Regions from separate parts of the Streptomyces sp. NPDC097617 genome, predicted to be linked through region 3. Evidence: riboswitches for the same ligand, from Rfam matches in the RefSeq annotation. Region 3 holds a riboswitch; each other region holds the start of a gene.
What was found. A riboswitch is a leader RNA that binds a small molecule or an ion and turns the genes downstream of it on or off. The one in region 3 is predicted to bind cobalamin.
Positions count from the first base shown of each region.

Region 1 (3,173 bases), on a different contig from region 3:
CTGGGCGGCGGTCCGCTCCTCGTACGGCTGGGCGCGGCGGCCGTCCGCGTCGGTGACGGCCGCGGTGCGGGCGCGTACGGCCGGGTCGTGGGTGATGGCGGAGCCGGTGCGGGAGGCGAGGTCGGCCCGGTTGGCGGCGAGTTCGGCGGCGATGGCGTCCGTGCCCTGGGCGAGGCCGCGGGCGAGGGTGGTGATCTCGGTGGTCTTCTGGCGGGCGAAGGCAAGCCAGCGCCGGATCTGGGGGTCGATCTCGCGTTCGGCGTCGGCGTCCAGCGGGACGTGCAGCAGGGAGCAGGACGCCGCGACGTCGACCCGGTCGGCGAGGCCGAGCAGGGTGCCGAGGGTGCTCAGGGACTTCTGGTAGTCGTTGATCCAGATGTTGCGGCCGTTGACCACACCGGCGACGAGCCGCTTGCCGGGCAGTCCGCCGACGGCGGCGAGGTCGTCGAGGTTTGCGAAGGCGCCGTCGGTGAAGTCCAGGGCGAGTCCCTCGACGGGGGCCGCGGCGAGCACCGGGAGGGCGTCGCCGAGCCGGCCGAAGTAGGAGGCGACGAGCAGCTTGGGACGGTCGGCCGGCGCGCCGAGCTCACGGTAGGCGCGGGCGGCGGCGTTCAGGTCGGCGGGGGTGCGGTCCTGGACCAGGGCGGGCTCGTCCAACTGCACCCACTCGGCCCCGGCGGCGCGCAGGTCGGCCAGGACTTCGGCGTAGACCGGCAGCAGCCGGTCGAGCAGGGTGATCGGCTGGAAGTCATCGGCCACGCCGGGGGCGGGCTTGGCCAGCAGCAGGTAGGTGACGGGGCCGACCAGGACCGGGCGGGCCGTGTGGTCCAGCGCGAGGGCTTCCCGCAGCTCGGCGACCTGCTTGGTGGAGTCGGCGGTGAAGACGGTGTCGGGGCCGAGTTCGGGGACGAGGTAGTGGTAGTTGGTGTCGAACCACTTGGTCATCTCCAGCGGGGCGACGTCCTGGGTGCCGCGGGCCATCGCGAAGAAACCGTCGAGCGCGCCGGCCTCGACGGCCGCGCGGTGCCGTTCGGGAACGGCCCCGACCATGACACTGGTGTCCAGGACGTGGTCGTAGTACGAGAAGTCACCGGTCGGCACCTCGGTGATGCCGGCGTCGGCCAACTGCCGCCAGTTCGCACGGCGGAGGCCGGCCGCGGTCTCCCGGAGGGCGTCCGCGGTGACCCGGCCCTTCCAGTAGCCCTCGACGGCCTTCTTCAGTTCGCGGTTCTGGCCCTGGCGGGGGTAGCCGTACACGGTGGCGCGTGCCGCCGCGGCTGCGGGCTTCGATGTCACGGAACTCTCCTTCGCGAGATGTGTCCTGAACATCCCGGCGACGGGACGCGGACGCGAAGGGAAACGCCAGAGCGGGCGGCCCACGTCGCGGGAAATCCCGTACGCGCCGCTCGCTGTGTACGCCGACCCGCCCACGAGGTCACCGAAATGGCCGCACGCGAACGGTCGCGTGCGGGCAACGGGCAGGTCTTCGGACTCGCGGGCACGCCTGCCGGGCTCTCCCGGCGGGCACCTACTGGCCGTCGCTTCCCAGGACCGTTGTCCGGTCCCAGTGCGTATGACGGCGGTCGTTCCCGCTCACCGCTGCGGGGCAGTCCCGGATTCCCACCGGGTTCCCTCTTACGACGCATCCCGCCTGGCGGACGGGGCGAACCAGCTGCGGAAACCACACTAGGCGGAGTCACTGGAGGGCGAGTGCAGCCGTCCACATGCCGGACGACGGAAATGAGACACGCCCCTGCGGTGCGGCCTGCGGCCTGCCGTCCGGAGTCAGCGGTCCGGAGTCAGCGGTCCGGAGTCAGCGGTCCGGAGCCAGCGGACAGCGGTCCGCGATCACCGGGTACGGCACGTGGCTGCGCAGGTCGGGGTCGACGGTGAGGATCCCGCCCGGCCCGCTACGCGCGCAACGCCTTCCGGAGCCGTTCGCCGAACCCGGCGGGGTGCGTCGTCCGGCCGGTGTGCCCGCCGGGGAAGTGCTGGAGCTCCGCGCCGAACCGCTCGGCCAGGAAAGCGGCCGGACGGTACGGCAGTTCGCCGCGGGAGTCCTCCCCGCCGGCGAGCACGAGCCGGTCCGCCAGCGCCTCCAGCCGGTCTACGTCAGGGGCGTAGGACATGAAGGCGGGCACGATCCGCCCGACGAAGTACGGCAGGTTGACCATCGTCCGCTCGGCCCGGGCCGTCGCCTGTGGCGGAAGCTCGACCGCGGACTTCGGCCCGGCGGTCTTGCCTTCCTTCTTCAGGCCCGCGGCGAACACGGCCATCGCCGGCATGAGCCCCTGACCGTCGAGCGTCTCCCGTACGCGGGCCAGGAGAGCCCGGTGCGCGGGCGCGTCCGGCAGCACCTCCACCACCGGCGGCTCGTGCGCGATGACGCGTTCGATGCGCTCGGGGCGCGCGGTGAGCAGGTGCAGGGCGACGATCGCGCCCGAGCTGGTGCCGAACACCCGGGCGGGCGCACCGGGGGAGAGCAGATCCAGTATCCGCAGGGCGTCATCGGCGTGCTCGGCCACCCGCTGCGCGGCCGCGGGGTCGTCCAGGGTGCTCCCGGACATGCCGCGCGGATCGTACGTCGCGACGGTGTACTCGGCGGCCAGGTCGTCGGCGATCTCGTCGAAGGAGGCCGCGCCGCCCGCCCCTCCGGGGATCAGCAGCAGGAGCGGGCCCCGGCCGCGTACTTCGTAGTGCAGGGTCGCGCCGGTCACGCGCAGGGTGCCGGTGTGCAGGCCGGACGCGAGGGCTGGCACCTGGTCGGCTACGGCCCCCTCTTCCTCGAGGTGGAGGCCTCCGCGCACCCGTGGGAGCACTGCCGGGTGACGCTCTCCTCCGGCGGCCGCCACCGGCGGATGGAGGCGGAGGGCTGGATCCCCGTCGGCGCGGGCTGGTTCCCCTGGCGGTACTACAAGCGGCCGCTCGACCCCGCCGCGAAGGGCTGAGCGAACGGGCGCAGCTGTGTGCCGTTCGCGCGCCGCCCGTGTGCCGCCCATTGGGCGGTGCGCGCGTCACCCGTGCAGGTGATCATTCGGAATGGTGTGCGGATCTGCGTGTGCGGGCGTGCGAGGTTCTTCCCCGCCAAGGCCCGGCCTCCGGCTGACGGGGGCGGGCTCGCGTTCGACGGAAGGGTGGATATGAGGAAGTTCGCTTGGGCTGCGCGGGGTGTC
Region 1 is NZ_JBIWCL010000002.1:376,940-380,112, reverse strand. It holds gene metE (5-methyltetrahydropteroyltriglutamate--homocysteine S-methyltransferase) at 1-1,296, opposite strand, end outside; cobalamin riboswitch at 1,460-1,688, opposite strand; gene ACIQZO_RS05030 (alpha/beta fold hydrolase) at 1,911-2,717, opposite strand; gene ACIQZO_RS05025 (hypothetical protein) at 2,733-2,948, shown strand; gene ACIQZO_RS05020 (hypothetical protein) at 3,141-3,173, shown strand, end outside.
Region 1: another riboswitch for cobalamin. It lies ahead of metE (5-methyltetrahydropteroyltriglutamate--homocysteine S-methyltransferase); the one in region 3 lies ahead of ACIQZO_RS16660 (ribonucleoside-diphosphate reductase subunit alpha).

Region 2 (3,173 bases), on a different contig from region 3:
CGAGGTGAGCACGAAGGCGGCGGCGCGGAAGCGCGCGGTGTCGAGGCCCAGGGTGCGCGCGCCCTCCTCCCCCGCCAGCAGCAGGTCGAGCGGCCGGGCAAGGGCGATGAGCAGGCTTGTGCCGAGGAGCAGCGCGAGGGCGGGCAGGGCCAGTTCGTCCCAGCGGGCCCCGCCGAGGCCGCCGAGCGTCCAGAAGAGGGCGGAGCGGATCTGGTCGGGGTGCGCGGAGAGCACGAGGACGAGGCTGGTGAGCGCGGACAGGACGTACTGGACGGCGACGCCGGCGAGGGTGAGCCGTCCGGTGGTCATGGTTCCGCCGCGCCGGGCCATCGCGTAGACGGCGACGAGCGCGGCCATGGAGCCGGCGAAGGCGGCGAGCGGCAGGCCCATGCCGAACGCGAAGGCCCCCGTACCGAAGACGATCACGAGGACGGCTCCGGCGGAGGCTCCGGACGAGGCGCCGAGCAGGAAGGGGTCGGCGAGCTCATTGCGTACGAGGGCTTGCAGCACGGTGCCCGCGACCGCCAGCCCGGCGCCGACGACGGCCCCGAGGAGGACGCGCGGCAGCCGCACGTCCCAGACGATGGCGGCGAACGCACCGGTGCGCCGCTCACCCGACAGGCCGCCGAGGATGATGTCGAAGACCCGGTCGGGGGCGATCCGTACCGCCCCCAGCACCAGGCCCGCCACCGCCGAGGCGATGAGCGCGACGACCAGGACGAGGAGGACGGCGGCGGTGCGCAGCCTCACGGGGCGGCGGGGTGGAGCTGGCTGCCCAGCGACTCGACGGCGTCGGCGACGCGCACGCCGAGGACGGCCGAGGACAGCGGCAGCACGACGAACCGCTTGTTCTTGACGGCGGGAACCTCGGCGAGCGCGGGGTCGTTCAACAGGCGCTGCTTCTTGGCCTCGACCGTGGTGCCGCCGTAGTCGTAGATGAGGACGACCGCGGGCCGGCGCTCGATGACCTGCTCCCACGAGACGTCGCCGAAGGTGTCCTTGAGGTCGGCGAAGACGTTCGTGCCGCCGGAGAGCGAGACGATCTCGTTGCCGATGCCGTTGCCGCCGGAGGTCGCGGCGGAGGCTTCCCCGGAGTCGTAGACGAAGACGGACGGCCGGGCCCGGTCCTTGACCCGGGTGGTCACGGCGTCGATGCGGCGCTGCTCGTCCTCGACGAGCTTCGCGCCACGCTCGGGCACGCCGAAGGTCCGCGCGACTTCGGTGATCTCGGTCTTCAGCTGGTCGAGGCCGACCTTGCCCTCGGTGCAGTACTCCACGTTGAGACGGGAGTTGATACCGGTCTTGGCGAGTCCCTCGCGGTCGCGGCCCTGCCCCTTGTCGAAGGCGCTGGCGTAGCCGCCGTAGACGAAGTCGGGGTCGGCGCCGAGCAGGACCTCCTTGGAGGGGTACTCCTTGGCCAGCACCTTGATCTTGTCGTAGGCGGGCCGGTACACGGGAAGCACGGCGTCGTCGAGGTAGGCGGACCCGGCGATCCGGTCCTCCAGCCCGAGGGCGAGCAGCAGCTCGGTGGCGTGCTGGTTCATGGCGACCGCGCGCTGCGGCGGGGCCTGGTAGGTGCTGCTCACACCGCAGTTGGTGAGGGTGTACGGAAAGCCGGGCGCGGCGGCGGGGTCCCCGGCGGCCTTGTCCTTCGACGCCTCGGGGGAACCGGCGCACGCGGCCAGGGGTATCAGGAGTGCGACGGGTATGAGCGCGCGCAGGGCGGCGCGGGAACGCGACAGCATGACGGGGCCTCTCCGGGGGATCCGCGTCCCCTGGTCGACGTGAAAGAGCGAGCAGAGGCGGTGCGTCAGTGTCTGACTCCCGGCCCCCCACGGGGGAACGACCGGTCACAGTGGCGGGACCGCACCGGAATCACACCGGTTTCCTGTCCTGCACCGCCTGGGTAACGCGCCCAGTCTGCCAGAAGGCGGCCAGGCCACCGGCCCCCAAGGCCCGGCCCCCCCGGCCTGCCCCACATCCGCCGGGCCCCGCCGTTGGAGGCCGCGTCGGTGAGTTGCCGCCTGCAGCGATCTGAGGTCCGAGAATTCCTCCCGCACCACTCGGCGCCTGACGCGTAGGTACCGTCGAACGTTCGCTCCCCGCAGCGGAACGCAGCCACAGGCGATCCACTGCGGAGGTGTGGCGACGCCTTACGAGACGTCAGCTCGAACTGCGTCCCCGATGAGTCCGTCGGTGTAGGTCACGGTCTTCGCTGTGAAGCTGCCCTTGCCCGTAATGCTGCCCGTGACGTTCTCCCCGGGGGCGAGGTCGACGGTTGCGATCTGGTTCTCGTCAGCGGCCAGTTCGATGGTGTGCTTGGTACCCGCGGTGTCGGTGATCGTGAAATAGAGCGGGTTGACGCTGATCTCCTTGCTGCTGTTGTTGGTGACGGTGACGGACACGCTGGTGTAGCCATCGCCCTTCGCCAGAATCGACGCCTTGAACGCCGCCTTCTTCGCCACCACGGCGACCGCCGACTTCTTCTCGGGCGCGGCCGATGTCTTCGTGTCGGCCGACTTCGCGGGCACCGACGGCGCTGCGGCCTGCGACGTGTCAGGATCCTTCGTTGCCGTTGCCTTGTCGTCCCCGTCGCCGCCGCCGAGTAGCGCGCCGATGATGCCGAGGAGGACTAACAGGCCCACGATGCCGAGGCACGAGAACCCAACGATCTTTCCGGCGCTGGCCTTCTTGGGCTGCGGTGGGGGTGGGTATCCGAATCCGCCCTGCTGGCCGGTCGGTGGAAACTGCTGCGACATGAGAACCCCCAGGGGACTGGTGCGAATGCGGTCACCGTATGGGCGGACGGGTGACAAGGGGCGGCAGTGTCCGAACCGTGACAATCAAAAGTTCAACCACTGGGTCGGATCCATCCTCGAACGTTCCCACGGGGGTTGCTCCGCACTCGCCCCGGGAGCGGGTGAACGGATCCACCAAACGGGGAATGGGCGCTTTCGTGCGTCCGGGGTCAGGCGTGGCCGAGCGCCTCGATGGCGCTGACGACCAGCGCGCGGGCGGCGGCGCCGTATACGGCCATGCCGCGCAGCTGCTCGAACGCCTTCAAGTAAAGCGCGATCTCCGTGGGCTGCATGATGTTGACCTCCGCCGAGAGAAGCTCCACGGAGACGAACGTGTCGTCGTAGACGTGGAAGGTCTCCAGCGGCCGGACCGTG
Region 2 is NZ_JBIWCL010000002.1:100,887-104,059, forward strand. It holds gene ACIQZO_RS03670 (FecCD family ABC transporter permease) at 1-750, opposite strand, end outside; gene ACIQZO_RS03675 (ABC transporter substrate-binding protein) at 747-1,742, opposite strand; cobalamin riboswitch at 1,791-1,930, opposite strand; gene ACIQZO_RS03680 (DUF4352 domain-containing protein) at 2,154-2,759, opposite strand; gene ACIQZO_RS03685 (helix-turn-helix domain-containing protein) at 2,969-3,173, opposite strand, start outside.
Region 2: another riboswitch for cobalamin. It lies ahead of ACIQZO_RS03675 (ABC transporter substrate-binding protein); the one in region 3 lies ahead of ACIQZO_RS16660 (ribonucleoside-diphosphate reductase subunit alpha).

Region 3 (3,173 bases):
ACGTCGTAGTGGTCCGGGTGCAGGACACCGCGGGCGGTACGGGTCTGCTCCCAGGCCGGCAGCGGGCCGCTGCGCTCGGCGAGGTCGCACGAGGCCTCGTAGGCGGCCAGCATGATGCGCTCGGAGAGCTTGGTGGACAGGGCCTTCGCCTCGGGGGAGTCGAAGGGCAGCTTCAGCTTGAAGAAGACGTCCTGGAGGCCCATCGCGCCCAGGCCCACCGGCCGCCAGCGGGCGTTGGAGCGGCCGGCCTGCTCGGTCGGGTAGAAGTTGATGTCCACCACGCGGTCGAGGAAGGTGACGGCGGTGCGGACGGTCTCGTCGATCCGCTCCCAGTCGATCTCGGGGCCGTCCGCCGTGTCGATGACGAACGCGCCCAGGTTGACCGATCCGAGGTTGCAGACGGCGGTCTCGCCGTCGTTGGTGACCTCGATGATCTCGGTGCACAGGTTCGAGGAGTGCACGACGGTGCCCGGCTCGGCGGTCTGGTTCGCCGTGCGGTTGGAGGCGTCCTTGAAGGTCATCCAGCCCTGGCCGGTCTGCGCGAGGGTGCGCATCATCCGGCCGTACAGCTCGCGGGCGGGCATGCTCTTGCGGGCCAGGCCGTCCGCCTCGGCCTTGCGGTAGGCGGCGTCGAACGCGTCGCCCCACAGGTCGACCAGCTCGGGCACGTCGGCCGGGGAGAATAGCGACCAGTCGGCGTCGGCGTTCACGCGGCGCATGAACTCGTCCGGCACCCAGTGGGCGAGGTTCAGGTTGTGCGTACGGCGCTGGTCCTCACCGGTGTTGTCGCGGAGCTCCAGGAACTCCTCGATGTCCGCGTGCCAGGTCTCCAGGTAGACGGCGGCGGCGCCCTTGCGGCGGCCGCCCTGGTTCACGGCGGCGACGGAGGCGTCGAGCGTCTTCAGGAACGGCACGATGCCGTTGGAGTGGCCGTTGGTGCCGCGGATCAGCGAACCGCGGGCGCGGATGCGGGAGTACGAGAGGCCGATGCCGCCGGCGTGCTTGGAGAGGCGGGCGACCTGGTGGTAGCGGTCGTAGATCGAGTCGAGCTCGTCCAGCGGGGAGTCCAGCAGGTAGCAGGAGGACATCTGCGGGTGCCGGGTGCCGGAGTTGAAGAGCGTGGGGGAGGACGGCAGGTAGTCCAGGCGGCTCATCAGCCGGTACAGCGAGGCCACTTCCTCGACGGCCTGCACGCTGTCGTCCGCGGCGAGACCGCAGGCCACGCGCAGCATGAAGTACTGCGGGGTCTCGATGACCTGACGGGTGATCGGGTGGCGCAGCAGGTAGCGGCTGTGCAGGGTGCGCAGGCCGAAGAAGCCGAAGCGGTCGTCGGCGCCCTCGGTGAGGGTGAGCTCGACGAGCGAGTCCAGGCGGCTCGCGTGGGTCCGGACGAACTCGGCCGTGCGGTCGGCGATGAGCCCCTCGCGGTGGCCGACCTCGACGGAGGCCGAGAAGGAGGTCGAGCCCTGGCTCGCGGCCTCGTCGCGCACGGCCAGCGTCAGCAGGCGGGCGGCGAGCCGGGAGTAGGCCGGATCCTCGGAGATCAGACCGGCGGCGGCCTCCGTGGCCAGTCCGCGCAGTTCGGCGTCGTCGGCGGCGGAGCTGCGGCCGCGCAGCGCGGAGGCCGCGACCCGGCCGGGGTCGGTGTCGGGGAGGTCCGCCGTCAGTTCGGTGAGGGTACGCAGCAGCGTGGCCCCCGGGCCCTCGGTGTTGTCGCCAGAAGTGGACTCGGCGCGCGGTGCGGAAGGCGCGATGGTCACGGCGGGAGCTCTCCCTCGCTCGGCCCGGTCATCGGCGGAGCGGGGCGCGAGCGGGCGCATGCGGGCGCGACGAGAACGCGTACCCCGCATGGCGTCCACCGGCCCAACCGCGAGGCCCGGACGTGTCGGCACCCGGTTCGGTCGAGCCGGGCGCGCTGTCGGCAGGTCCTCGGACTTGGCGTCCGGTAGCCGGACACTTCATACCGTTGCGGGACAGTTCCGGATTCGCACCGGATTCCCCTGCGGCGACAGCAGGCATGAGCATACATGTGGGGGCGGCCCGTTGCTGCAACCCCCACATGTAGTGTCGGCGTGGCTACAGCTTGAGCCGATACGTGAGGAGTGTCAGGTCTTCGATCGGCGCCCAGTCCCGTTCCGGCGTGCGGACGAAGCCCAGCCGGACGTAGATCCGGTGGGCGCCGGCCATGCTGCGCTGGGTGGAGAGCACGAGGCCCGTGACCCCCTCGATGGCCCGCGCCCGCTCGATGCACGCCCGCACCAGCGCGTCGCCGGCGCCCTGGCCGCGCGCCTCGTGGGCCACCGCGAGCATCCGGAACTCCGCCTCGTCGGGTGCGGCGATGTCGGCGAGCGGACTGCCGGGCGCGGCGAAGGTCACGCCGCCCAGCAGGCGGCCGTCCCGCTCGGCGACGAGCACCTCGCCCCGGGCGGCGCGGCCGGCCACGTCGCGGAGCACGTCCAGGTAGGGGTCCTCCTCGTTGAAGTCCAGATGCCCGTCGGCGAGGTAGGCCCGGGCCGTGATCTCACCCAGATCCGCATAGTCGGCGGGCAGCGCCGTTCTGATCACCATGTCCATGCGGTCGAGTGTGCAGGACGGGTGTCGGCGGGCGCCGCTATCGTCGGAGAAGCACCGTCGAGGAAGGTGAGCGAGGCATGGCCGTGATGACCGATCGCCCCCACATGCTGACCGAGGAGTTCGAGACCCTCGCCCGTATAGGCGCCAGAGAGGTGGAGGGGCTGCGGTTGGAATTCATCGACGGGAAGCTGGGGGTCAAGGCGGTGCCTGATGGAGATCACGACCGAGTCGTGGTGTGGCTGTCCCGCATGTGCATGCAGCACCGGCCCGAGGTCTGGCTCCACGTCGAACGCGGCCTGAAGGTCGAGCAGTACCGTTCGGGTCGGGCCCGCCCGGATGCTTCCCTGGCCCCGGACGGCGCATTCGAAGGGCAGGGGGAGTGGGCCGACCCGGCTCCTGTGCTGATGGTCGTCGAGGTTACGTCGTACGACTCCGACACCGATGAACGCGATCGTAGGGCGAAGCCCCGCGCCTACGCGGCGACCGGCATCCCCGTCTACCTGCTCATCGACCGGGACAACTGCCTGGTACATGTCCACAGCGATCCCGACGGGAAGCTGTACGAGACGGTGCGCACCATCCCCTTCGGTAAGGATGTC
Region 3 is NZ_JBIWCL010000008.1:229,155-232,327, forward strand. It holds gene ACIQZO_RS16660 (ribonucleoside-diphosphate reductase subunit alpha) at 1-1,760, opposite strand, end outside; cobalamin riboswitch at 1,903-2,032, opposite strand; gene ACIQZO_RS16665 (GNAT family N-acetyltransferase) at 2,077-2,574, opposite strand; gene ACIQZO_RS16670 (Uma2 family endonuclease) at 2,652-3,173, shown strand, end outside.

Region 4 (3,173 bases), on a different contig from region 3:
CGCCTCTGCGAACGGCTCGACTGCCCCCAGCGGGCCGTGCCGCCGCTCGGGCGCCCGCTGGCCGTGGACGAGAACACCAGCACCTTCGTCCCGTACCGGGTCGCCGACCGTACACCGTGACATGGCGCGGCCCGCGCCGGGCGGCACCCGTCGGCCCGCACCCGTCAGCCGGAGCCCATCAGCTTTGGTCCAGTCGGAAGGCTTCGGCCGCCGTCACCGGCTCGCCGACCCGGACCCCGTGCAGTGCGTGCGCCAGCACCTCCGCGCCGCGCACCACGCGGGGGCCCGGCCGGTTGAAGTAGGCGGGACCGTCCAGCACCCACACCTCACCGGACCGCACCGCCGGCAGGTCCTCCCACCGGGGCAGGGACGTCAGCAGCGCCCGCTCGCGCAGGGTGCGCTCCGGACTGAACCCGCAGGGCACGACCAGGAGTACGTCCGGGCGGGCGGCTCGGACCGCCTCCCAGTCCATGGGCCGGGTGTGCTCGCCCGGGGCGGCGATCAGGGGCTCGCCACCCGCGCAGGTGATCTGCTCGGGCACCCAGTGGCCGGCCGGCCAGAGGGGGTCGAGCCATTCGATCGCCACGACGCGGGGCCGCGGCCGTCCTGCGGTCCGCGCCCGTACGGCATCGAGGCGCGCGGCGAGCGCCTTCCGCCGCTCCCGGGCGCGTTCCCCCACACCGAGCAGCTCACCCACCGTGACCAGGCAGTCCAGTACGTCGCCCAGGGTGCGCGGCTCCAGACTCAGCACCCGGGGCCCGCGGTCCAGGACCCGTACCGCCCGGCTGACCCCCGCGTAGGAGACGGCGCAGACGTCGCACAGGTCCTGGGTCAGGACCGCCTCGGGAGCCAGGGCGCCGAGGGCTTCCGTGTCGAGGGTGTAGAGCGAGGATCCGCTGTGCGCGGCGCCGCCGACGGCGTCGGAGATCTCCCGGCTGCTCAGGGTGTCCGCCGAGAACTCGGCGGAGGTCACCACGGGCACGCCGGCCACGGCCCGCGGGGGCCAGTCGCACTCGTGGGTACGACCCACCAGATCGGCGGCGAGCCCGAGTTCCGCCACGATGTCGGTGGCCGCGGGCAGCAGCGAAACAATGCGCATTCTCCGACTGTAGGCCCTGGTCCGGGGGCCTTTCACCCGTCCGCGCCGCCACTCGGGGGTGGACTTACTAGGACGTCCAACTATATGTTCGTGGCAAGCCCGCGGTGCAGGGAAGCCGGTGTGAATCCGGCGCGGTCCCGCCACTGTGACTGGGAAGTGCGCTCTTCAGCAGTACAGGCCACTGACGGAATCCATCCGTCGGGAAGGCCGAAGAGCGTGCGTTGATCCAGGAGTCAGGATACCGGCCGTGGGGTGTTCCGTGTTGTCCACGAGGATGGAGCAGACACGCATGGCACCGGTACGTGACCACGGCCCAGGTGATCCGGCGGAGTATCCGAACGGCGAGGCCCTGTCCCCGCGTTCGTGACTCGACGAGGGCGCCCCGCCCTCCCCTGTCCCGCGGCCGGATCCGCGGTGCGCACCCCGATCGGTGCCGTACCGCGCCCCGCGCCGCGCCTTCCTCGGATCCTCACCTGACGAGAGCAGGCTTCGATGGTCCGCGAGCTCACCCACTTCATCGGCGGAAAGCACACCACCGGCACGTCCGGTCTCTTCGCCGACGTGTACGACCCCAACACCGGCACGGTCCAGGCCCGGGTCCCGCTGGCCGGACGCGCCGACACCGAGGCGGCGATCGCCAACGCCGAGGAGGCCCAGCAGGAATGGGGCCAGTGGAATCCGCAGCGGCGCGCCCGCGTCATGCTGCGCTTCCTCCAGCTCGTCGAGGGCGAACGTGACGCGCTGGCCCGGCTGCTGTCCGCCGAGCACGGCAAGACCGTCGCCGACGCCCACGGCGACCTGCAACGCGGTTTGGAGGTGGTCGAGTTCGCGGCCGGAATCCCGCACCTGCTCAAGGGTGAATTCACCGACAACGCCGGCACCGGCATCGACGTCCATTCACTGCGCTCGCCGCTGGGCGTGGTCGCCGGCATCACCCCCTTCAACTTCCCCGCGATGATCCCCCTGTGGCAGGCCGCGCCCGCTCTGGCCTGCGGCAACTCCTTCATCCTGAAGCCCTCCGAGCGCGACCCGTCCGTCCCGCTGCGCCTCGCCGAGCTGTTCCTCGAGGCCGGCCTGCCGCCGGGTGTGCTCAATGTGGTCAACGGCGGCAAGGAGGCCGTCGACACCCTCCTCGAGGACCCGCGCGTACAGGCCCTCGGCTTCGTCGGCTCCACCCCGATCGCCGCGCACATCTACGCCACCGCCGCCGCCCACGGCAAGCGCGCCCAGTGCTTCGGCGGCGCCAAGAACCACATGATCGTCATGCCCGACGCCGACCTGGACCAGGCCGTGGAGGCGCTCATCGGCGCCGGCTACGGCTCGGCCGGCGAGGGCTGCATGGCCATCGCCGTCGCCGTCCCCGTCGGCGAGGAGACAGCGAACGCACTGGTCGCCAAGTTGACGGAGCGCATCGCCACGCTGCGCGTGGGCCGCTCCGACGACCCCGGGTCCGACTTCGGGCCGCTGGTCAGCCGGGACGCCCTCGACCGGGTGAACCGCTACGTCGGAATCGGAGCCACCGAAGGCGCCGAACTCGTCGTCGACGGACGCGGGTTCACCCTGCCCGGGCACGAGAACGGCTACTTCGCCGGAGCCACCCTCTTCGACCGCGTGACCCCGCAGATGCGGATCTACCGCGAGGAGATCTTCGGCCCGGTGCTGTCCGTCGTACGGGCCGCCGACTACGAGGAAGCCCTGCGGCTGCCCACCGAGCACCCCTACGGCAACGGCGTCGCGATCTTCACCCGCGACGGCGACACGGCGCGCGACTTCACCCGCCGGGTGGGCGCCGGCATGGTCGGCGTCAACGTGCCGATCCCCGTGCCCGTCGCCTACCACACCTTCGGCGGCTGGAAGCGGTCCGGCTTCGGCGACCTGAACCAGCACGGCCCCGACTCCATCCGCTTCTACACCCGCACCAAGACCGTCACCTCGCGCTGGCCCTCCGGGGCCAAGGAGGGCGCGAGCTTCACCATCCCGACGATGGGATGAGCGCCGTGACCATCCTCACCGAGGACCAGCTCGCCCTCGCGGAGGTCACCCTCGACTTCGCCCAGGAGCACCTCGCGCCGCA
Region 4 is NZ_JBIWCL010000002.1:388,374-391,546, reverse strand. It holds gene ACIQZO_RS05090 (short-chain fatty acyl-CoA regulator family protein) at 1-120, shown strand, start outside; gene ACIQZO_RS05085 (cobalamin-binding protein) at 179-1,099, opposite strand; cobalamin riboswitch at 1,174-1,364, shown strand; gene ACIQZO_RS05080 (CoA-acylating methylmalonate-semialdehyde dehydrogenase) at 1,592-3,091, shown strand; gene ACIQZO_RS05075 (acyl-CoA dehydrogenase family protein) at 3,088-3,173, shown strand, end outside.
Region 4: another riboswitch for cobalamin. It lies ahead of ACIQZO_RS05080 (CoA-acylating methylmalonate-semialdehyde dehydrogenase); the one in region 3 lies ahead of ACIQZO_RS16660 (ribonucleoside-diphosphate reductase subunit alpha).